DNA from 2 places in the Pseudoalteromonas sp. PS1M3 genome. Region 1 is predicted to be linked to the other one. Evidence: riboswitches for the same ligand, from Rfam matches in the RefSeq annotation. Region 1 holds a riboswitch; the other holds the start of a gene.
What was found. Region 1 has a riboswitch for lysine ahead of lysC (lysine-sensitive aspartokinase 3). Riboswitches for the same ligand answer to the same signal wherever they lie in the genome.
Positions count from the first base shown of each region.

Region 2: linked by a shared signal. The riboswitch ahead of dapA (4-hydroxy-tetrahydrodipicolinate synthase) and the one ahead of lysC (lysine-sensitive aspartokinase 3) in region 1 are both predicted to bind lysine.

Region 1 is NZ_AP022624.1:2,014,736-2,026,995, forward strand. It holds one part of gene PS1M3_RS09240 (IS3 family transposase) at 1-81, opposite strand, end outside; gene PS1M3_RS09245 (NAD(P)-dependent oxidoreductase) at 380-1,261, opposite strand; gene PS1M3_RS09250 (glutathione peroxidase) at 1,383-1,934, shown strand; gene PS1M3_RS09255 (2-hydroxyacid dehydrogenase) at 2,030-3,016, shown strand; gene PS1M3_RS09260 (NYN domain-containing protein) at 3,103-3,777, shown strand; gene PS1M3_RS09265 (sodium-dependent transporter) at 3,782-5,104, opposite strand; gene PS1M3_RS09270 (4'-phosphopantetheinyl transferase superfamily protein) at 5,245-6,000, shown strand; gene lysC (lysine-sensitive aspartokinase 3) at 6,154-7,533, opposite strand; lysine riboswitch at 7,609-7,781, opposite strand; gene nhaD (sodium:proton antiporter NhaD) at 7,892-9,139, opposite strand; gene PS1M3_RS09285 (hypothetical protein) at 9,359-10,645, shown strand; gene PS1M3_RS09290 (hypothetical protein) at 10,651-11,199, shown strand; gene PS1M3_RS09295 (ATPase) at 11,196-12,260, shown strand, end outside.
Region 2 is NZ_AP022624.1:3,334,229-3,346,488, forward strand. It holds gene acnB (bifunctional aconitate hydratase 2/2-methylisocitrate dehydratase) at 115-2,712, opposite strand; gene PS1M3_RS15545 (OmpA family protein) at 3,005-4,060, opposite strand; gene PS1M3_RS15550 (YdiU family protein) at 4,450-5,859, opposite strand; gene PS1M3_RS15555 (DNA-3-methyladenine glycosylase I) at 5,862-6,566, opposite strand; lysine riboswitch at 6,758-6,954, shown strand; gene dapA (4-hydroxy-tetrahydrodipicolinate synthase) at 7,083-7,967, shown strand; gene PS1M3_RS15565 (2,3,4,5-tetrahydropyridine-2,6-dicarboxylate N-succinyltransferase) at 7,983-8,723, shown strand; gene PS1M3_RS15570 (PLP-dependent decarboxylase) at 8,723-9,928, shown strand; gene PS1M3_RS15575 (succinylglutamate desuccinylase/aspartoacylase family protein) at 9,934-11,055, shown strand; gene PS1M3_RS15580 (phospholipase A) at 11,259-12,260, shown strand, end outside.

The sequences.
Region 1 (12,260 bases):
TTCTAAGCGAACATCATCACATTGAGATAATGCTTTTTCAACAGCTTGAACTTTAAACTCTTGTGTAAATTGACGTTTCATTTTATTTGCCTCTGCTAAATGTTAGAGGCGACAACTATCCTGACACAGGGGGGTAGGAAACCATTATTAGTGTTTTAATGTCTTATCATTTACTCCTCATTTTGTTCTCTTTGTGCAATCACGTTTAGTAAATTTTTCACAAAGAGGAGTAAATGAGCAAACATAAGCCAAAAACAGCTTAAAATTAATCTTTCCCTCTTTGTGAATAAGTCACCTTATGGGCTTTGCACATCACGCAGGCAAGCTTCGCGTCTACAAGTTAAACGCGAAACCTATTTAATTTAAAACACATACATAGTTATTTTTTATGCAGCGCCTCTATTCGTGCAAGTAGGCTTGAAGTATCGTATCGGCCGCCACCAAGTGCTTGTACATCTGCGTAGTATTGGTCGACCGTTGCAGTCATTGGCAACGTTGCACCATTGTTTTTAGCTTCATCAAGCGCAATGCCTAAATCTTTGCGCATCCAATCTACCGCAAAACCAAAATCGTATTCACCTGCCCACATTGTTTTGTAACGGTTTTCCATTTGCCACGACCCTGCAGCACCTTTAGAAATGGTTTCAATTACTTTTTCACCATCAAGCCCTGCTTGCTTAGCAAAATGTAAGCCTTCGGCTAAACCCTGCACAACACCGGCAATACAAATTTGATTAACCATTTTACAAAGCTGGCCCGAGCCTACGCCACCTAACAATTGGCTAAAACGGCTAAACGCCGCCATTACAGGCTGTACTTTTGCAAATACGGCTTCATTGCCACCAGCCATTACTGTTAAAACGCCATTTTCTGCACCGGCTTGTCCGCCGGACACTGGCGCATCGATAAAGTCAATATTTTGCAGCGCCGCTTTTGCAGCTACTTCGCGGGCAACTTCTGCAGAGGTTGTTGTGTGATCAACTAATATGGTGTGCGGTAACATACCCGCCAAAACGCCATTGTCACCATAAACTACAGAACGTAAATCGTCGTCGTTACCCACACACATAAACACAATATCAGCGCCTTGAGCAGCTTCGCGTGGGGTATCTGCAATGCTTCCTTTGTATTGTTCAGCCCAACTTTGCGCCTTTGATTGCGTACGATTAAATACACATACGCTATGCCCTTTATTGGCTAAATGCCCTGCCATTGGGTAACCCATTACGCCTAAACCTATAAATGCGACTTTCATTGACATAAAAATGACCTATTTAACTGCTAACTTAGAAACTAGGTCCCGATTATGTCAACCGGCCAACAAAAAAGCGAATGAAAGTCTTTGTAAAATTTCCACCAATTGGAAATTAAGTAGGTAACCAATGGATAGTATTTATCAGTTTAATGCACCACTTTATAACAGTGAGAATTTTTCTTTAAGCGAGTTAAAAGGCAAAACCGTACTCATTGTCAATACAGCCAGTAAATGTAGTTTTTCAATGCAATTAAATGCTCTAGAAAAGCTATACCAAGAGTACAAGGATCGTGGCTTAACGGTACTTGCATTCCCATGTAACCAGTTTGGGCAAAACGAGCCACTTGATAATTTAGCTATCAGAGATTTTTACCAAATGCAGTTTGGTGTTTCGTTTAAAGTATTTGGTAAAGTTATGGTAAATGGCCCAGACGCTCACCCTTTATTTAGCTATTTAAAATGCCATACCCGCGGTATTTCACAAAACCGTGCAGTGAAATGGAATTTCACAAAGTTTTTAATTAACTCACAGGGTCAATTAGTCGCACGCTATGCACCGCGTACTAAACCTGAAACACTTAAACAGGTTATCGAAACACACCTACAAAAAGCCGTTGAACCAAGTGACATAAAAGCAACACCCATTATGTCTGCTTTAAATAGACGCACAGCGCTGTAAATAAAAAGTAATCGCTACTTGAGCACATGGCAGTAACGTAGTTTAATTTAAACAGGTTTACTATTTTAAACGCACCAAATTGTTGGAGCCATACCATGAACATTGCTTTTTTTAGCGCGCAAAAGTACGAAAAACCTTTTTTTGAACACAGCATTACACCTCATAATAGCTTAGCAATGACCTATTTTGAGCAATCGCTTAACGAGCAAACTGCGGTGTTAGCAAGCAATTACAATGCAGTGTGTGTATTTGTAAACGATACAGTTAATGCTCAAGTTATAAAGCTATTAGCAGCCCAAGGTGTAAATACTATATTACTGCGCTGTGCCGGTTTTAATAATGTTGATTTAGATGCGGCAAAAGCACATAACATTCATGTTTTGCGCGTACCCGCATACAGCCCAGAAGCCGTAGCTGAGCATTGTATTGCGCTTATGCTTACACTGAGCCGAAAAACACATAAAGCCTACAACCGCGTGCGCGAAGATAACTTTGATCTAAACGGGTTACTTGGCTTTAACTTGCATAACAAAACAGTGGGCATTATTGGGTGCGGAAAAATTGGCTTAGCACTGTGTAATATACTCAATGGATTTGGCGCAAACGTTTTAGTGTGCGACCCAAATGCAATACCGGGTAACTACTCCATTACCGACTTAAACACGTTACTTACCCAAAGCGATATTATTTCACTGCATTGCCCACTAAACGAGCAAACCCATCATTTAATCGATGAACATGCTTTCGCTAAAATGAAGCCCGGCGTTATGCTTATCAACACCTCACGTGGTGCATTACTCGACAGCAAAGCCTGCATACAAGCACTTAAAACACAAAAACTAGGTTACTTAGGACTAGATGTATATGAGCAAGAATCCGAACTGTTTTTTAAAAACCACAGCGACGAAATAAACCAAGACGATATATTTTCTCGTTTAGTTGGTTTTAAAAATGTCCTGATCACCGGGCATCAAGGCTTTTTTACTCAAGAAGCGCTTACCGAAATAGCAAACACCACCATTACAAATGCCCTTGAGGTTGAACAGAGTAAACCGCTTACTAACTCCATTTTTAAAAATTAACATTTATAGCCATTTACACTTGCCAAAATATGCATTGCAGTGGTATCAATTAGTTATATTTAATGGCTTTTTTAGCAGGTGTTTAAATGGAAAAAACAGCGTTATTCATAGATGCAGAAAATATAAGCCATAAATTTATAGATCAAATAATGGCTAAATTTGAACATATTGAGGTTAAAAAAGCGTACGGCAACTTTGGAGCAGTACAACTAAAACCTTGGGTAAATATTTGTTCGCGCCATGCAATCGAAATGGTATATCAAGAAAAACTCGTAAAAGCTAAAAGTAATGCGGCCGATATTGCCTTAACTGTTGGGGTTATGGAGTCTTTGTATGTCTCCCCGATTGACACTTTTGCAATAGCCTCTTCTGATTCTGACTTTGCGGCTTTAGTACACTTTTTAAGACGCAATGGTAAAAAGGTAATCGGGTTTGGTAATAATACAGCCAGTGCTAAACACTATTTTGATGACTTTTATATTTTAGGTAAAAAAAATACAATACCTAAAGTAAAAAGTAAAAGTATTGCCTCTGTTGATACCTACCATTTAGCACTGGTGAAAGAAGCCGTTGAGAACACACAACATGCAAAAACTGGACTCTCTGAAACAGTGGATGTTGGTACCTATCTTCATCGAATATTCAACATTACAAAAAAGCAGCTAGGCGTAAGTAAGCTATATCAATATTTTAAATATCACGATCAGCATTTTAAAATGCAAAAAGCCCCCGACGGAGGCTTTTTAGTCTCGTTGCATTAAGTTATTAACCAAACGCGACGTTTGCAAACACCAAGGTCATTAATATTGGGCATACAAAACGAATATACTGGGCAAACCAAAAATGCGCGCCGGTGCTAGCTTGGTGTAACTTATTACCTCGTTTGAACATCCAGCCAACCGTTATAAAATAAAACAACCCCATTAACGGGAGTTGGTACTGAGTAAACACCATAATAACTAAACCAAATAACCAATCGAAGTTTACTATAATTGCACTCGCACATATTAAAACCACTAAGCTTACCAACCACGTGGCTTTAGTTCGGTTTACATTGTGGTTTTCAACTAAAAACGCAACCGGAATTTCAGTAGACGAAATAGTCGAGGTCACAGACGCTATCGACATCAAAACAAAAAACAATAAACCAACCAGTAACCCTATTTCTCCCATGGTATTAAATAGCTCAGGTAAAATGGCAAATATAAGCTGCCCTTCACCTATTAATTTACCGCCACTAAACACCTCAACACCATTATGCTGTGCAACATAAATAGCCGGAATAATAAGTAAACCAGCTAAAAATGCAACGCTCGTATCAAGTAATGCAACACTTGCCGTTAGTTTTGGTAAATTGGCATCAGGCTGTAAATACGAGCCGTAAATCATCATACACCCCACCCCTAACGACAACGAAAAGAACGCTTGTCCCATAGCGGCAATAATTAAATTTGGATCGAGTATTTGGCTAAAGTTAGGCATTAAATACGCTGCAAAACCTTCGCTTGCGCCATCCAAAGTGGCTATATAAGCAATTAGCGCGACAAGTAACACCAATAGCATAGGCATAAGTCGGCGCGACCAGGTTTCAATACCCGATTTAACACCCTCTAAAATAATGCAGGCCGTTAAAATAAGCATTAATGGTGTAAATACAAAATTACGGGCTTGCGAGTCACTGTGTAAAAACTCGCTCACACTGTGTAAACCAACAAACGTTGTAACAGGCTCAATTGCGTACGACAGCATCCACCCTGCAACAATTGAATAAAAACTCAACATGACCACAGCACCCGCAAGGCCAATATAGCCCGCAGCTGCACCTATTTTACGGTTGCTATCTTGCCATGCGTTACCCAGCGCTTTTACCGGGTTTGCTTGTGCGTTATGGCCTAAATAAAGCTCGGTATATAGCGCCGGTAACGCCAATAAAAAGATAACCAGAAAATAGACGAGTAAAAATGCTCCACCGCCATGATTAGCAGCTTGTGTAGGAAATCCCCAAATATTACCCAAACCCACTGCCGCGCCAGCAGCGGCTAAAACAAAACCAAGTCGGCTTTGAAACCCATCACGCATTTGTGCCATACATCTACAAATCTGTTATTATTTTGATTGTTGTGAATTAAACCATATTTAATGCCAGCTGAGTAATAAAATTGTATTCAGCCTTTGTTTGTCGCGTTAACTGCTCACAATAACAACGACTTTTTACTTTTTGAGCTGATATGACCGCACATTTTTTTAATAACGCCTTAACCATAACGCCAACAGATTTTGCCAATTTACCTAAAAGCAAAAGTACCGTTTTTTTGTTCGACGCTAATACACTTAGTTTGGCTAATTACAACTTGGCGAGCTTACTCAGCGAATTTGAATTAACCGTTATTAACCGCCGTAAAAACCAAATAGCTAAAAAAGAATATGTAGCAAGCCGCTTACTTTTAAAATTGCTTGTAAAATCCACCTTCCCTGAATTTTCAAATGTGCCATTAAATGCCATTAACACAAGTTTTAACCAATCCACAGCTAAATTAGAGCTGCATATTAACGAGTGCGTTATTAATACGTGTATATCGCACTCTCATGGTTTTGTTGGGGTTGCTTTAAATTTAGAAAGCGAGACGTTTGGCTTCGACCTTGAAAAAATTAGCTTAACGCGCCCGTTTGAAAAACTAGCCAAGCATTTTTACCACACAGACGAAGTTACATTAATTACGTCTCAACCTAATACGCAAAGCCAAGCCAATACCTTTTTTAGAATTTGGACATTAAAAGAGTCATTAGCTAAAGCAACTAGTCGCCCTATTGCCAAATTACTTAGCCCCAACGTATTTAACGAATTAACCTTAGTAAGCTTGACCGCAAGCAGCCAAGTAGTAAACATGCAAACGGAGACGTTTGATTTAACCTTAGTGCATAAAAAAAGCACCGGCTGGCGGTGCTTTTTGTTAACCGATGTCTCGCTTATACCAACCCGCTAAATTAAGTGATCTATTTCGAGGATAGATAAACGTGTTGATAGCTAGGCAAAAAATTCGTTATTTAGTTGTTCTAAATGAGAATTTTTTAATGCAGATAGCGACACTTTTAGCCCCTAAAAATGATTAAGTATTATTGCGAATTGGTATTGCTAGTTAAGCTTCTAACAAACGACTATGAATAGCCTGAACCACATTATCAGATTCACTTTGTTCGACTAAAAAGCATAGATTGTGCTTACTTGCTCCATGACAAATTAAGCGAATATTAAAGTCACTTAATACCTGCATTAAGTTCATTTCGTGTTGGCGAAGTTGAATCTCAGAGCCAATAAGTGCCACCAGTGTTAAGTTGTTTTCAACCGATACATGGCAAAATTCAGCAAGCTTATCTAAACACGCTTGGTCGAGCTCTGGGCGCGACGCGTTAGGCGCATTATCAAGCGTTATTGCTACACTAATTTCAGACGTAGTTACCAAATCAACCGATATATTAAACTCGCTTAAAATAGTAAATACACGGGCTAAAAAGCCACTAGCCAATAACATTTCAGGGCTTTTAAGGGTGAGCAAAATTTGATTTTTACGTTGGGTTACCGCGCGAATTCCTGGCTGCTGCGATTTTTCACGCTCTATCCACGTACCACCACGTTCAGGCTCGCGGCTTGAACCAACAAACACATTAATATGACTACGGCTAGCGGGTAAAATAGTAGCAGGATGCAATACCTTTGCACCAAAGGTAGCCATTTCAGCGGCTTCATCAAAGCTTAAGCGAGCAATGGGCGATGCCTTTACACATAATCGCGGATCGGTACTAAAAATACCCACAACATCAGTCCAAATATGTACGCTTTTGGCGTTTATTGCCTCAGCAAGTAAAGCGGCACTGTAGTCAGACCCACCACGGCCAAGCGTTGTTGTTTGTCCAAATTCGTCACTACCAACAAAACCTTGGGTTACAATAACTTGGTCATCTAACAGTGGGATCAAATATTCTTTAGCAGCTTGTGCTGTTGCGCTTACATTTGGCGTTGCTTTTCCAAACTGACTATCTGTTTTAAGTACTTTACGTACATCAAAGCGATCGGCATTTAAGCCTTTTAAACGCAGCACTTGCGCAAATAAATACGACGATAAACGTTCACCAAAGCTAAGTAACTCATCGTGCTGCTGATCAGTTGTCAGTGTTTCAAGCGCTAGCGTTTGAAATGCTTTTAAAGTTTCGTTAAAACCTACTGCTAAATCGGCATCAAGCGATAACTCATCTAAAATAGCCTGTTGAATGGCTAGCACACCGTCAATGTGTTCTTGGCGCTGCTGTGGGGTGATGCTTGATTTACACAGTGCAACCAAATGATTAGTTACGCCGGCACTGGCGCTCACAGCAACAATACGTACGCTTTTATCGGCAACAATAATTTCGCTACAACGACTCATCGCATCAAAGTTAGCCACACTGGTTCCGCCAAATTTGGCAACGATGTAATCTGATTTAACGTCCGATACTGTTTGCGGCACTGATTGGGTAGTCATTTAGTCTCCTTTTGCGGTATCCAAACCGCGATAAAACAAGAAGAACTTGGCAAGTGAATGCTTGAAGGTAAATCCACTGCCAGAAGCTCTCCACCTAGATTGGTGACAGTTTTGAGGATTCAGCCCCATAAACCGAAAAACAACATCGACGTAACGTTGGTTTTCTCGGCGAGTACTTCCCTCTTTAATGGTTATGGGCGTTCGTCACCTACCATTAAATACCTAAGTATCGCACCTCTTCTGAATGTTGTATTAACCAATGGCTAATAAAACAAAACCCCACTATAAAGTGGGGTTTGAAAGTTAACGTTTAGACGTCTAGCTGTCAAGCGTTTTAATGCGGTTTGTTAAGCAAAACTTAAACAAACCCGCCCATGTAATAAGCGCCCGCATAACCCACGGTATAACTTACTAACAAATAGAGCGACAAACGTAAGTAACTCATAAAAGTTAGCTCTTTTACTTTACTCATAGCAATAATACCCGCAGCCGATCCAATAATTAACATAGATCCACCAACACCAGTTGCATAAGTAAACGATAACCAATCTTGCTGGCTCATTACTATATTAGCTTTTAGTAAAGCAGCAGTGAGCGGTACGTTATCAACCCCGGCCGACAAAATACCCATTAAGTAGTTAGCGTACTGTGGCGCCATAACGGTGTAAAGGTCGGTAAACTTACTTAGCATTCCAATCTCTTTTAATGCACCTACCAATAATAAAACCCCGACGAAAAACAGTAAGGTGTCGTATTCTATGTCGCGTACGTAGTCGATAATATTTTTGTTTATGTCTTTTTTGCGCATTAAAAATTGCGCCACTAAAAACATGATTGATAGGCCACATAAAAAAGTTAATAAAGGCGGTACACTGTAAATTACACTCAGCGCAAGTATGCTTATAACTGTAGATACAAAAATAACTGCAATGGTGATATCGGTTTTTTCTATGCGTTTTTTTCCAGACTTTGAAAAGGTTACATCCCCTTTCATGCCAACACTTAGCATTGCTGCTAACAGCATAACGCTAATAAATGCAGGCGCAATAAGCAGTAATAAGTTAGCAATGGTTACCTTGCCATCTAAAAATATCATTAAGGTTGTTACGTCACCGGTAATTAACGACACACCACCGGAGTTAACACCAAACACAATAAGTGTGGCATATTTTATAAGCTTTTTAGGCGGTAGTTTTAACGACATAACTACAGCAAGCGATATTAACGTAGCCGTTACGTTGTCTGAAACCGACGAAAACAAAAACGCAAATACCCCAACCAAAAACATCAGCTTGCGTTCGCTAATACTTGTTGGCATTACTCTGTGCACAATATTTTCGATAAACCCTTTTGAATTTAAATAAGCAACAAAGGTCATGGCGGCCATTAAAAACAACCACAGCGATGCTATCTCTAAAATATTTTCGTTAAGGAGTTCTTGTACTTGCTCTGGGCTTTGCCCATGCAAAGGGAAAATAAACAGGAGGATCCAGCAAAGCGTGCCAAAAAAAAGCGTGGTTTTAGCTTTATTTACATGGATGATATCTTCTATAACAATCAATAAAAATCCGATCGCTATCAGGGTTAGAATAATCGTGGAAACCATGGGTATTAAATAACCTTTGATATTGTTTTAAAGAACACACGCAAAGTCCCTCTCGACGTGCCTATTTTCGGCGCGAATGTTAGCACTGCGGCTATACAAAAACTATTATTAAATAGTCTTAAAAACGAATACCATATACAGGCTAGATTAATTAGAATACGTAATAATGAGACGCTTCTAAATTCTCAATAATAAATTACTAGGATGTTGTAACACCTTATGATCCCAGCTAAAAAGCGACTAAATACCCTTAGCGAACATTGGGGAGTTTTAGAGCTATTATTTAAACGTTTTAAAATGGCCGACTTTAGCCTAAAAGACGTGCAAAATGCGATAAAGCAAAAACAACCCACGTGGAACAACGAGCGCATTTACAAAGAAACAAACCGTTTGCTCAATCAAGATATTTTAATTCCACTGGCTAAATCATCACAGCTTGAAATTAACCGTGCAATTGCTGACTTTGCTACTTTTTTACTGCAAGAAGAGCATTTGGGCTTAGCACAAGAAATTAGCGTGTTAGTAGACGATCTTGCCCGTTTAGGTAATCGTTTAGATAACGCTGGTAGCATGGAAGACTTTGACGATTTACGCCGATTTAGCCGTATTATGGATGATCGGGTACGTAAAATAATGAAACTTTACGCGCACAACGAAAACGCCATTTTAAATATTGTTGAACAAGCTAAATCAAACAATGCGGTGCAATCACTACAAAAACGCTACAAAGCAGTAATTGAAGCCTTTGACGAATATATAGAGCCCATGCTTGAAATGGTCGATATTAGGGGCGATTTTCATGCCTGCTTTACAATAATAGAGCAGCAAATCAGTAAACAAATCGAATTTATTGAACGCTCTGGTAAAGCATACATCGACAAACGCATGCTAGAACAGCTACGAACTCGCATACTCGAAATGAACCTAATGGGCCGAGAGAGTTTGCGTAAAAGTGCCGATATGCTCATGCCCCTGCGCGAAGAGCTACGCCGAAATAACTTAGTTACACGCCAAGCGGCCAAAGTGCTCGGCCTTGTGCGTAAAAATGGCGTAGATAACATGCTAAGCGCTGTACAACCTAATTTTGTAACCGACTCTCAGCGTTATTCGCTTGGGCAACAACGCCATATTATCGCGTACATGGCAAGCTTGGTAGAATTTGAACATGAAGAATATCAACTTCCCGAACAACAAGACGTACCCGCATTTGTAACGCCTAACATTCCTGACTACAACGATGTAAAAACAAGCTTTGCTAAACGCTTTAACAAAAAACGTAAAAAACCACAGCCGCTGCTGCAGTTTTTAGATGAAAGCTACCCCGACTTAGACGCCGACGAAATGCTCTTTTTATATCAAAAATTAGTCAGTGATAGCGACATTGAAATTAGCCAAAGCGATGAAAAAGCCCGAGTTAAAATTGCCGGCCAACACTTTTCACTTTACCCATTTAATTCTCAGGCATCAGATTCAGCAACTCAGCCTAATACTAAGGCAGATAAGTAATTACCATGACACATATAAACCTAGAAGAACTCACTCACCTGCAAGCAATCAATAAAAAATTAACTGCGGGTTATCACATTTGCGAACAAGACAACGTAATGTGGCAAGAACTCGACCAACACATTGAATCTTACAGCGCACTATTTACCGCATTAGGCCATGACATAAAACACGATAGCCGTGGCTTTTACTATTTTGCCAGCGACGAAAGTACGCCAAATATGGGTAAAATATCTCGCGCTATCGCACTCACTATTTACATTTTAATTGAGCACTTTGCCAATACAGGTAAAGACCCAATGCGCGCCCTGTTTGATGAAGTAAACGATTTAGAACTGATGCAAACCTTAGTGCAAATAAACAAGCACTTGTTTGATCAGCTTGAGATATTTTCGGGCTCAGATTTACGAAAAGATGTTTACCTACGTATGGTTCGTCTAGGCCTTGCCCGTGAAGTAGAAGGCGGCTTTATGCTACAAGCCCCTATTCACCGCTACATTGATGCATTAATGGAAGTAAACGAAGAAACCTACATTACGGAGGACGAGGAATGAACAACTTATACGGACTGAGTAAACTCGCCCTGCTTAATACCGCAGGTTATGCAAAGTGTGTGATCCCGCTTGATAAAAGCAGCTCTATTTGTGCGCCAAATAATACCGGTAAAAGCTCGGTTATTAACGCCCTACAATTTCCGCTTATAAACGATTTACGCCTTACCGAATGGGACGGGCACGATTTAGATGAAACCCGTAAGTTTTATTTTTCATCGGTTCAGTCGTACATTTTACTTGAAGCCAACCTCCCCCATGGCTCGGTGGTTATTGGTGTAGCGGGTCTGGGTAAAATAGCCGGTTACGCGCACCAGTACTTTTGTTATCAGGGCAAGCTCGACTTAGAACAGTACACGCAAGGTAATACCATAATTAAATTTACCAAGCTGTTTAATCATTTAAAGTCGCTTAATTACAATCCTATTGAGTTAAAAGCACAAGAGCTAAACGCCCTGCTTACCGGCGGCGCAACGCCCTTTGACGGCGACATTAATTTAAAAATGATCCCGCTTAATAACGTGCAAGACTCCGCTATTTATAAAGAAATTTTTAGGCGTATTCTTAACTTACACAAATTGGGCGCAAGCGATGTTAAACGCTTTATGCTGCGAGTGTTTGAGCGCCATATGTCAAACTCAAAGGTTGATTTTTACGAAGTATGGCGTCGCTCGTTTGACAAAGTAAACCGGGCTAAGCGCGAATTAAAAGCCCTTGAATCAATGCAAGAGCCAATAAGCGCACTTGAATCAATGCTTGAAAATCAAACCGTGCTTAAAGGTAAATTAGCAGCGTACGCGCCTAAAATTGACCAAGCACTCATTGACTTTGACACCTACCAAGAAGAGCAGCTTAGTGAACTTGGTATAGCACTTGAAGACATTGAACACGAAAAGCATGAATTTGAGCAAAAGCAAAGCCTATACGTACAGCAATCGCGCGATATAGAGCGCAAACAAACTCAAATTGAGCAATGGTTTTTAGATTACAGCGCCCTTAAAAGCGAGTTTGAACTGGTAAATAAAGCCACAATTAAAACCAACCTTGGCCAACTTAAGCAAGAC
Region 2 (12,260 bases), 1.3 Mb from region 1:
GTGAAAAATACTTAATTTTAATTCAGTATAAGGCTATTAAAGCATGAATAATCTAAATTATATTTAAACAATAAAAAACCCGCCGAAGCGGGTTTTTTATTCAAACTCTATAAATTAAACAGCTTGCTGAATAATTACGTTGTCTGCTTTTTTAGTGTACTGAGGCATACGGTGGAAGTTCAAGTAACGGTAAGTATCTGCTGCCGTTGCATTGATTTTCGCTGCATATTCTTGGTACTCAGCCGGAGTAGGTAATTTACCTAAAATTGCCGCAACTGCAGCAAGCTCTGCTGATGCTAAGAATACGTTTGCGCCTGTACCTAAACGGTTAGGGAAGTTACGTGTTGAGGTAGAAACAACCGTTGCTTTATCTGCAACGCGTGCTTGATTACCCATACACAGTGAACACCCTGGAGTTTCAATACGTGCACCTACACGACCAAAGATACCGTAGTAACCTTCGTCTGTAAGTTGGTCTTTATCCATCTTCGTTGGTGGAGCAACCCAAAGCTGTGTTGGAATACGGCCAGTAAAGCCATCGAGTAATTTACCCGCTGCACGGAAGTGGCCAATGTTAGTCATACAAGAACCGATAAATACTTCATCGATTTTCTCGCCTGTAACGTCAGATAGTAAACGCGCATCATCTGGGTCATTCGGTGCACAAAGTACCGGCTCTTTAATATCAGCTAGGTCGATTTCAAGTACGTGCTTGTATTCTGCATCCGCGTCAGCTTCCATAAGTTCTGGGTTAGCCAACCAATCTTGCATTGCAGTAATACGACGCTCGATTGTACGAACATCGCCGTAACCTTCAGAGATCATCCACTTAAGCATAACAATGTTAGACTCAAGGTACTCAGAGATAGACTCTTTAGAAAGCTTAACAGTACAACCAGCAGCTGAACGTTCTGCTGATGCATCTGATAGTTCAAATGCTTGCTCAACAGTTAAGTGCTCAACACCTTCAATTTCTAGTACACGGCCAGAGAATTCGTTGATTTTACCTTTCTTCTCAACCGTTAATAAGCCTTCTTTGATACCGTAGTAAGGAATTGCATGAACAAGATCACGTAATGTGATACCTGGCTGCATTTCACCTTTAAAGCGAACCAAAATAGACTCAGGCATATCAAGTGGCATAACACCTGTTGCTGCTGCGAATGCTACTGCACCTGAACCCGCTGGGAACGAAATACCTAATGGGAAACGAGTATGTGAATCACCACCAGTACCTACGGTGTCTGGTAATAACATACGGTTTAACCACGAGTGAATTACACCGTCACCAGGGCGAAGTGAAACACCGCCACGGTTCATGATGAAATCAGGAAGCGTATGGTGCGTGTTTACGTCAATTGGTTTAGGGTAAGCAGAGGTATGACAGAATGACTGCATTGTTAAATCTGCAGAGAAACCTAAACATGCTAAGTCTTTAAGTTCATCACGTGTCATAGGACCAGTAGTATCTTGCGAACCTACAGTAGTCATTTTAGGCTCACAGTATTGGCCTGGGCGAATACCGGCTACGTTACATGCTTTACCAACCATTTTTTGCGCTAGTGTAAAGCCTTTGTCTGACTCTTCAGTCACTGCTGGTACTTTAAATACATCAGTAGCACCTAAACCTAAAGATGTACGTGCTTTGTCTGTTAAACCACGACCAATGATAAGTGGAATACGACCACCAGCACGAACTTCATCAAGGATTACATCTGATTTAAGTTCGAAAGTAGAGATAACATCATCAGTACCATGGCGTTTAACAACACCTTCGTATGGGTAAATATCAATTTGATCACCCATGTTGAACTCGTCAACATTTAATTCGATTGGTAATGCGCCAGAATCTTCCATTGTGTTAAAGAAGATAGGTGCTATTTTGTTACCTAAACATACACCACCAACACGTTTGTTTGGTACAAATGGGATATCATCACCCATAAACCAAAGCACAGAGTTAGTAGCAGACTTACGAGAAGAACCAGTACCTACAACGTCACCTACATAAGCAAGTGGTAAGCCTTTAGTTTTTAATTCTTCAAGCTGTACGATAGGACCTACTTCACCTGCTTTATCTGGGTTTATGCCATCACGCTCATTTTTTAGCATTGCCAAAGCATGAAGTGGGATATCAGGACGTGACCATGCATCTGGTGCAGGTGATAAGTCATCGGTGTTTGTTTCACCCGTTACTTTAAATACAGTAACAGAGATTTTTTCAGCTACTGCTGGCTTATTTGTAAACCATTCAGCTGCAGCCCAAGATTCGATAATTTGCTTAGCAAACGCATTGCCTGCTTTGGCTTTTTCTTCTACGTCGTAGAAAGCATCAAACATAAGTAATGTGTTTGAAAGGCCTTTTACTACGATTGGCGCTAATGATTCGTCATCAAGTAGGTCAATCATTGGCGCGATATTGTATCCGCCTAGCATTGTTCCTAATAATTCAGCTGCTTTTTCTTTAGAGATAAGAGAAGTAGTCGCTTCACCTTTAGCAACAGCGGCTAGGAAGCCTGCTTTGATGTAAGCAGCGTCATCAACACCTGGTGGTACACGATTGATTAATAAATCTAAAATGAATTCTTCTTCACCTGCCGGTGGGTTTTTTATTAATTCAATAAGATCAGCAGTTTGCTGAGCATCTAATGGCGCTGGTACGATACCTAACGCGGCACGTTCTTCTACGTGTTTACGATATTCTTGTAGCACAATATTGCCCTCTTGGTGACGTGAAAGTATTCGGTAGCGCTTCATGCGCACTTGTTACCCAATACTTATAGTATTCTAACGCGTAATTATAAAGCTTTTATAGATAGATGAAAATCCATCCAGTTACACAACTGATTATACCGACTATAAACACTATGAATAGTAGTTACGGGAAATTCTATTTCCATGAATACTTGTTAAGTAATAATCATTACTATTTAGGTAGACAAGCATAAATAGCGGCCATAAAAAAACCCAGCATAAGCTGGGTTTTTATAATCAAAATAATCTATTAACGTAAAACTTTTACTGTTTTGATTGTTTTGATGTGCGCTTCAACACGACGATTCTCTGCGTGTGCAGCGGCTGTGTTAGCTTCATTTTTAAGGCGCTCTTCACCTAAACCTACCGTAGTAATGCGGTCAGATGCAATACCGTCAGCTATTAATTGCTTAGCTACCGAATCAGCACGCTTTTTAGATAGCATTTTGTTGTAAGTCGCTTTACCTACTGCTGAAGTATGACCTTCTAAAAGCACTGTTGTATCTGGGTAATCTTTTAAGAAAGATGCAACTTGATCGATGTCGTCTAAGTAACGCTGTGATACAGCAGCTTTGTCGTTAGGGAACGTTACTAATAAGCTCACAGTTACTTCTTTATCTTCATATAAAGTACAACCAGTACCATCAACAGCATCTGTCATTGGTGTATTAGGACACTTGTCATCAGCATCTAAAATATTGTCATTGTCGCTGTCTACTGGCTCAACCATAACTTCAACAACCTCTGGCGCAGGCTGTACCGGCTCAGCAGGCATAGTGTTTTGTCCAAAGAAATAGTTAATACCTAATTTAGCGCCAACATCTGTGTAACCTTTATCAATACCTTGGTATACAGCAGTTTCAACGTTAGCGAATAAGTTGTCAGTAATGAAGTGTCTGTAACCAACACCTGCATTTAAGAACGTGTTGTCATCAACAACGTCCATTGATTTAATACCAACTAAACCGTAGAAAGGACCGCCATCTAAATGGTAAAGCGCATCAATACCAAAACGGCTACCGTCGATGTTGTTACGGTTACCAGCGGCTTTGTCGAATGCATTGAAATCAAGATCTGCATACTCTAAACGAGCACTCCAAAAATCGCTGAAGCGGTAACCCGCTTCAAGACCAAAGCCAGTCGACTCGTTTACGTCAAGACCAGCCTGTGCGCTCATATTTTCCCAAGACGCATCGTAGTAGTCGCCAAATGCGCCAATGTAGAAACCTTCTTGCTTGTCAGCAGCAAAAGTAGATACGCTAGTTGCAGCTAACGCAATTGCAATAGTTAGTGATTTTAATTTCATTGTTTTCTTCCCATTTTAACAACTAATAAATTGTGGCTAATTAAGTACTAGCTCACTAAGTTTTATACAGACTAACTCAACTTTTGTTAATCAATACTTAACGAAAAATAAAGTTTATAATTTTTTTCAATGCGATATAACGATATCCAACAAATCAGTTTAGGTGAAATTTAAAACTTTACCTAGCTAGAAACCAACTAGTTGATCATATAAATCGATAATCTGCAGAAGACACAAAGACAACTCAATCAATTGTTCTTGCTCACAATGAAACTAACTTATCTTTATGTTTAGATAGTAACACCGGAATTTGCTTTGCTCAATCAATGAACATCTCTGTGCTAAAATATCGTTATTTATAATCATTAACTTATCTATTTTTACAACACTTAAGTACCACAAAAAGTTTTATAGTCGGTATCATTTGACGGTACCTCTTGAAATTCGGCCATATCATCGCTGAACAGGTACGGTTTATTAGCTACTTTTACAAAACGGCTCATCAGTTTACTTGAACCAAGCTCATTATATTCAGCTAATATTGTTTCAATTATATGATTTCGCGGAATTATACGTGGATTGGCTGCTCGCATGGTTTTGTAGCTATCGTTACTTGTTCGGCTTTGCCACTTATTCGCCCACTCAATTAATTCTTTTGGAATAGTTGCATTGCCATTCACAAACTCCGTCAGTGCATCAAAAGTATTGGTGTAATCAAGATGATGTGCTTGCAATAATGTTAGTAGCTCAGAAACAAGATCTTTGTCGCCCTCTTTTGCACCAGCCAGGCCTAATTTTTTGCTCCACATTACTGTAAATTGAGTATTAAATTGCTCTGAAAAATGATGTATAACTGGAGTAAGTAATGACACAGCTTTTTCTTCATCATCGCTAATTAATGGGATAAGGCTTTCAGCTAAGCGAGCACAATTCCAACTCGCCATATTTGGCTGATTACCAAAAGAGTAGCGGCCTTGCTTGTCTATAGAGCTAAATACGGTGTCAAAATCAAAGCTATCCATCATTGCACACGGGCCATAATCTATAGTTTCGCCACTTACGAGCGTGTTATCGGTGTTCATAACGCCATGAACAAACCCAACGCGCATCCAATTAATAATCAAGTTCACTTGATTGCTAATGACTGCTGTCAAAAAAGCGATATACCGCTCAGGACCTTCACTCGTTATTTCAGGGTAATGGCGTTTAATTGCTAAATCAGCTAATTTTTTTAATCCCTCAGCATCGCCTTGGGTTGCTAAGTATTGAAACGAGCCAACACGAATATGGCTGCTTGCTAGGCGAGTAACAACAGCCCCTGGTTGAGGCGTATTACGGTAAACCGCTTCGCCGGTACCAACCACAGCCAAACAACGAGTAGTGGGAATACCTAATGCGTGCATAGCTTCACTCATTACGTATTCACGAATAGCAGGGCCTAATGCACATCGCCCATCGCCACCTCTAGAATACGGGGTAGCGCCTGAGCCCTTTAACTGAATGTCCCACAGCTGGTTTTTATCGTCATTTATAGCACCAAGCAAATGCGCTCGCCCATCACCCAAGCGCGGCGAAAAGTGACCAAACTGGTGCCCAGAATAACCAAGCGCTACCGACTTTATTTGCTGTGATTCATTGCCTGCAAAGGTACTAGGACGCAGCTGCGGCTCAACACCTATATTAAACTGCTTTGCTAACGCTTCGTTCCACAAAAGCAGTTGCGGAGCTGCAACGCTTGATGGTTGATCTTCTATTGCGAAATTATCTGCTATGTCTGTGTATCTCGGCACTAGTTTCATGGTTAATTTCCTGACTGTTGACGTATACCTACGCGATTGTCACCCACACCATAGGCCACAATTAAACTCAGCTCTTGCATACTTAAACCACTTTGCTTTTGCATTTCGTTAAAAAATGCCTGCGCAGCAGTGAGTGATTTTTTAGTTTGCAGCCCACCATCAATAATTTTATGTGCCCTTAGGTAACTTTCTACATCTCGCGAAAGTAAAAAAGTATCTTTACCAAGCGCTCTTAAGGCATACGGGCCAGTATTTCCACCCAAACGGGCGCCGTGTTTTTTTAAATATGCCCATAAACCAATAATGTCATCGCTTGGCCAGTTAGCTACGAACTTGCTAAAACTGCCATATTCCTGTGCTATTTCGTGGATCATGTAGGCATTTTCAGGAATTGTTTTCACTTTTTTATAATTACGAATAATACGCTCATCACTCGCTTTTTGCTCGAGCATATCGGGCGGCATCATTAATAGCTTATCAACGCTGAATTCCCAAAAAACCTCTCTAAAGCCCGACCATTTGCTGTTTATTACCGACCAGTAAAAACCACTTTGAAAAACTTTTCGGGTAAATTCTTCAAGCCAATCGTCGTCACTTAATGCGCTTAATGCTTTTTTAGATAAGGGTTTTGCGAGTAATAACTTAAGCATTTTTTCAGAGCCTTTTCGCTCTACTGCTCGCTTATAAATATCGCTAAATTTTTCCATACTTATTAAATACCTCGCTGCTCATAGGGTTAGTTTACGAGAAAAGCAGCCAATACGTAACCACCCACATTTTCGATGAACTAATCTGTATCCTGCAACTTGACACCTAGACGGCTAAAATGTTTTAATCGCCGCAATTACCCTATTTAAATTGTATTTTGTTAAACCTTTTGCGGTTAAACAAAATACAAAGGGCTAGAAGAGGTGCGTTATTCAGGTAGCGTATGTTAGGAGCGCAAACTCCAGTGAGCATACGTCAGGGGAATACCGCCGAGAGGTAAACGCTTTTGCGAAGCAATTACTTCGGGCGACTAGGTTGAATCCTAGCGACTGTCACCAATAGCTGTTTTAAAACAGCTTATTAGTTTGGTGGAGAGCTTCTGGTCTTAAATAATAAGGCCGTGCGCCCTATTATTTTAAGCCCATTCGCTCTTCGAATACTGTTCGAACGACGTTAATGCGGCTCACATCATACAGCCCCTTTAATATCTCGAACACCTTATAGGTTCGTAAGAGATGATCAATAATTTCAATTTAGATGACTACGCACTGTGGACAGCGCTTGTTACGCCGTTTGATCAACAAGGTAATGTTGACTACGACACGCTCACAACACTTGTTAGCGAACAAGAAGCAGCACACAACGGTATTTTACTGCTCGGTAGCACAGGTGAAGGTTTAGCCCTTACGCTTAATGAGCAGCAAGGCATTGTTGAGCATGTGTGCCAATTAAAACCCAGTGTACCGCTTATGGTTGCTGTTGGTGGTAGTAACTTGGCCCAACAAAAAGAATGGGTTAGCTACTGTAACCAATTACCTATTCACAGCTACTTATTAGGCTCGCCTCTTTATGCAAAACCAGGGGCTGTAGGTCAAACACATTGGTACGAAAGCTTATTAAACGAAAGCGCGCATCCGTGTATGTTATACAACGTACCTGGGCGCAGCGGTGTAAGCATTCCTATCGAAACCATTGAAAACTTAAAAGCACACCCAAAACTGTGGGCCTTAAAAGAAGCCAGTGGCAACATCACCCAATTTGAAGCATACCGACAAGCCGCGCCTAATTTAGCTCTATACAGTGGCGACGATGCACTTATGCCCTACTTTGCCCAAGCAGGTGCAAAAGGCTTAGTATCGGTTGCGGCAAACGCGTGGCCTTTGCAAACACACGAATTTGTAAAACGCAGCTTAAGTGGCCAACACCCCAATTTATTTGCTCAGTGGACTCGCGCTATTGATAGCCTATTTGCTGTAGCAAACCCTATTCCCGTTAAAGTGCTAATGCACCAACAAGGCCGCTTAAGTAGCCCGTTGCTGCGCCCGCCTTTAACGCATCTTGAGTTAACGCAAACCGATTGCATTACCACTGCAAACGACACCATTTTATCTTGGCATTAAATACAGGTTTTTATAATGAGCTGGTTAGAACTACTTAATAATTTAGAATCGGGCGCAGTACGCGCAGCATCACAAAACGAAAGCGGTCAATGGGAAGCTAACGTAGAAGTAAAACAAGGCATTTTAGAAGCCTTTAAAAATGGCACTAACACCGAGTTTGCAGGCGGGTTTGTTGACAAGCACAACCTTGCACCGCAAGAGTTTAGCACTGACGACGGCGTGCGTATGGTACCAGGTGGTTCAAGCGTTCGTCGTGGTGCCTACGTAGCTAAAGGCACTATTATTATGCCACCAGCGTACGTAAATATTGGCGCATACATCGACGAAGGCACTATGGTTGATAGCCACGCGTTAGTGGGCTCGTGTGCACAAGTAGGTAAAAACGTACATTTGAGCGCAGCCGTTCAACTTGGTGGTGTACTTGAGCCAATCGGGGCAAGCCCAGTTGTGGTTGAGGACGATGCGTTTATTGGCGCAGGTTGTGTCATTGTTGAAGGCGTAGTGGTTAAAAAAGGCGCTGTACTTGCACCAGGCGTACGCTTATCTGCAACCATTCCGGTGTACGACTGCGTAAACGAGCGCCAGCTAGATAAAGGCGAGCCAATTCCAGAGTACGCCATTGTAATACCTGGCTCTCGCCCTGCGTCTAACGAGTGGGCTCGTGAGCAAGGCCTAAGCATGTCGTGTGCGTTAATTGTTAAATACCGCGACGAGCAAAGCGATGCATCGTTATTGCTAGAAGAGGTTTTACGATAATGAGCTTTTTGAGCACGCCAATCAAAACCGCTGTTAATACGCTTACTCAGCAACTTGATACCCCTTTTTTTGTTTACGACCTAGATAAACTAAACGCACACCTTGCGCGCTTAGTTGCGCAAACCGATGTAAAACTTTGGTATGCAGTAAAAGCGAACCCGCTTTCTAAGATTATTCAAAGCTTAGATAGCGCAAGCTTTAACTTTGACGTAGCAAGTAAAGGTGAACTTGAACAAGTCCTTGCACAAGGTATTAGTTCGCAGCGCGTGCTCAACACAGGGCCTGCAAAGAGCTCTAAACAAATTAAACACTTTATTGAGCGCGGCGTACGTATTTTTGTTGCCGAAAGCCTCAATCAAGTGCGTTGGTTAAACCAACAAGCGCAGCTGCAAAATACGCAGCTGCAAGTTTTATTGCGTGTGCAACTACGCTGGCCTGAAGGTGAAAAAAACCCACTAGGCGGCGACAGCCTAACTCCGTTTGGGCTTGGCTGCGATGAATGGCAAGCGCTCAATACTGGCGATTACCCAGCACTTAATTTTGATGGCCTGCATATTTTTCAGTGGGGCAACATGCTTAGCACGCAAAAGCTAAGCGAGCTGTGGTCGCAAATGATTGCACCGCTTACCACCTTGGCTAATAACTTAAATATAAACCTTAAAATTCTCGATTTAGGCGGCGGTTTAGGCATTCCTTATACACAAAACGAGACAATCCTTGAGTGGGATGGCCTTATAGCCGCGCTTGCTAAAATTAAAAAAGAGGCGGGTGTAGACGAGCTTTGGATGGAGCTTGGCCGCTACGCTGTAGGCGAATGCGGTCATTATGCTAACCCCGTAGTAGAGTGCAAACAAAACTACGGCCAACAGCAAGTTATTTTAACCGGTGGTATTAACCACTTATTGCGTCCTGCTGTTACAAGCCAAGATTTTCCTGCGGCGTTATTGCGCGAATCAACGGCGCCAGAACAAGCAATGAGCCTATATGGCCCATTATGTACTGCCCTTGATTGTTTAGGTGAGCATACCCTACCAAGCGATTTAAACGAGCAAGACTGGCTGGTATTTAGCCAATGTGGCGCCTATGGTTTTACCGAAAGCATGCCCTACTTTTTATGCCATGAACTAGCCGCAGAATATGTGTTACAAAATGGCGAGCTCACCTGTGTGCGCCAAGCAGAAAATGCCAGTCACTACTTAAGGTAATAAACATGAGCATAACAACACCCATTAGCCAAGAAAACATTGTAGTAGGGGAAGTAGCAAATGGCTTGCCTCTCACTATTCCGGTGTATCGCTTAAAAGGCGACGGCACAGGTCCAAGCGTGTATATTCAAGCCAACATGCATGGCGCCGAGGTACAAGGTAACGCGGTTATTTTTCAGCTGCTAGAGCAGTTAAAACAGCTCAATTTAAAAGGCGACATTACCTTAGTACCATATGCTAACCCTATTGGTTGCAATCAAAAATCAGGGGAGTTTACCCTTGGCCGATTCGACCCAATTACGGGCACTAACTGGAACCGTATGTATCACTACAATAGTGATTTAGTCACCCAGTTTGCCAAAGATCATAGCCAGTACGACGATGCAGCTTTAAAAAATAACTTTAAACAAGCCTTGCTTGATGAAATAGACACCAAACTTAACGGCCCTGCATATTTACTCAATACCGGTAAACGCATTGCGCTTAATTTGCAAAAGCTTGCGCACCAAGCCGACATAGTACTCGATTTACACACAGGCCCTATTTCAAGTAAGCATTTATATTGCCCAACCTATGCAACAGACAGTGCTCGTTATTTTAATATTGAACATGTACTGCTGATCCCAAGCGACTTTGATGGCGCTATGGATGAAGCTAGCTTTTGCCCATGGTGGCACTTAAGCAATGCACTTAGCGCGCAAGGGCGTTCGTTCAACGTGCAGGTAGAAGCCTTTACAGTTGAGCTAGGTAGCCAAGAAAAAATAGATTTAAAAGAAGCACTCAACGATGCAAAGAGCATATTATGCTACCTAAATCATAAGAACGTATTAGTAGATGCACCGCATAAACCAGCTAATATAACTCGCTATGCGTGTAACCTAGATGACTACTTTGCCTATTACGCCCCTATTGGCGGCATGGTTGAATATATAGCACCACTTGGTAGTCATATTAAAGCAGGCGAGCCCATCGCACATATTTTACGTATGGAACGCTACCTAAGTGAACAACCATTACAAACGCTGACTCTTGATTGCGATGCTATCGCTATTTTGCACTTTGCCTCAGCAAGCGTAAATCAAGGCACTGAGTTGTATAAATTTTTTACAAACGTATTTGAGCTATAGCTCACCCTTCTCATTGCGTGAGAGTACATTAATCTCCTAAGTTAATGTACATTAGATAAAGCGGCTTTGGCCGCTTTTCTTTTGATCTGTTAGTACCGCTTTTAACGTAATGTAAACAGTTCAGTAAAAGTTCACTGTACCTAATGTAAAAAGCGTTATAATAAAATAAATCACAACCTACCCAATACTCACAAGGAATTACAATGAGCTGGCGCCACTGGATCACCCTTTCAGCTTTACTAAGTACCGCAGCATTTGCGCAAGACGAATTACAAACAAACGAGCAAGACAGCAGTATAGAACTCGTCAAGCAATGTATTTTGAATGAAGTGATTGGGGGCGATGGCAAGCAAACACTCGATGAGCTTCGTAAAAAATGCTCTGCACTGGAAGAAAACAAACAACTGACCGCACTCGATAAACGCCAAGCACGTGAAGAGGTTGGTAAAAAAAATCGTAATGTAATCACCCCCCACAAACGTAATTACATATTGCCATTATCATACGTATCGCATCCTAACGATCGCCCTTTTGACCGTTTTGATGAGCTCACCGATGAACAAGATGGTGATACGCTCGATAACTTAGAAGCAAAATATCAACTTTCAATCAAGGTTCCCTTGTTTGACGAATTTTCTGACGAAGACCAAGCCTTGTATTTTGGTTTTACGCTGCAATCGTATTGGCAAATTTATAACTCAGAAATTTCATCGCCATTTCGTGAAACCAACTACGAACCTGAAATTTTTTGGATAAATTATCTGGATCCAAAAAACGTACTTTGGGGCGATGAAATGGCTATTGTGTTAGGTATTTCACACCAGTCAAATGGTCGAAGCCAACCAAACTCACGTTCGTGGAACCGTATTTACGCCGACTTCATATGGGAAAACCGAGGCTTTGTTTTTAGCTTTAAACCTTGGTATCGCATAGCTGAAGACGAAAAAGAAAACCTGCTAGATGCAAAAGGTGATGATAACCCTGATATTTACAAATACATGGGGTACTTTGAATTTAGCGGTGCTTATCGTTATCACGACCATGAATTTAGCTTTATGACTCGCAATAATTTAAATTCAGACAATCGTGGTGCACTTCAGCTTGATTGGTCATTTCCTTTGTGGGGCCGCGTTCGTGGCTACGCGCAATACTTTAACGGCTACGGTGAAAGCCTAATAGATTATAACGCCGACGTTGAGCGTATT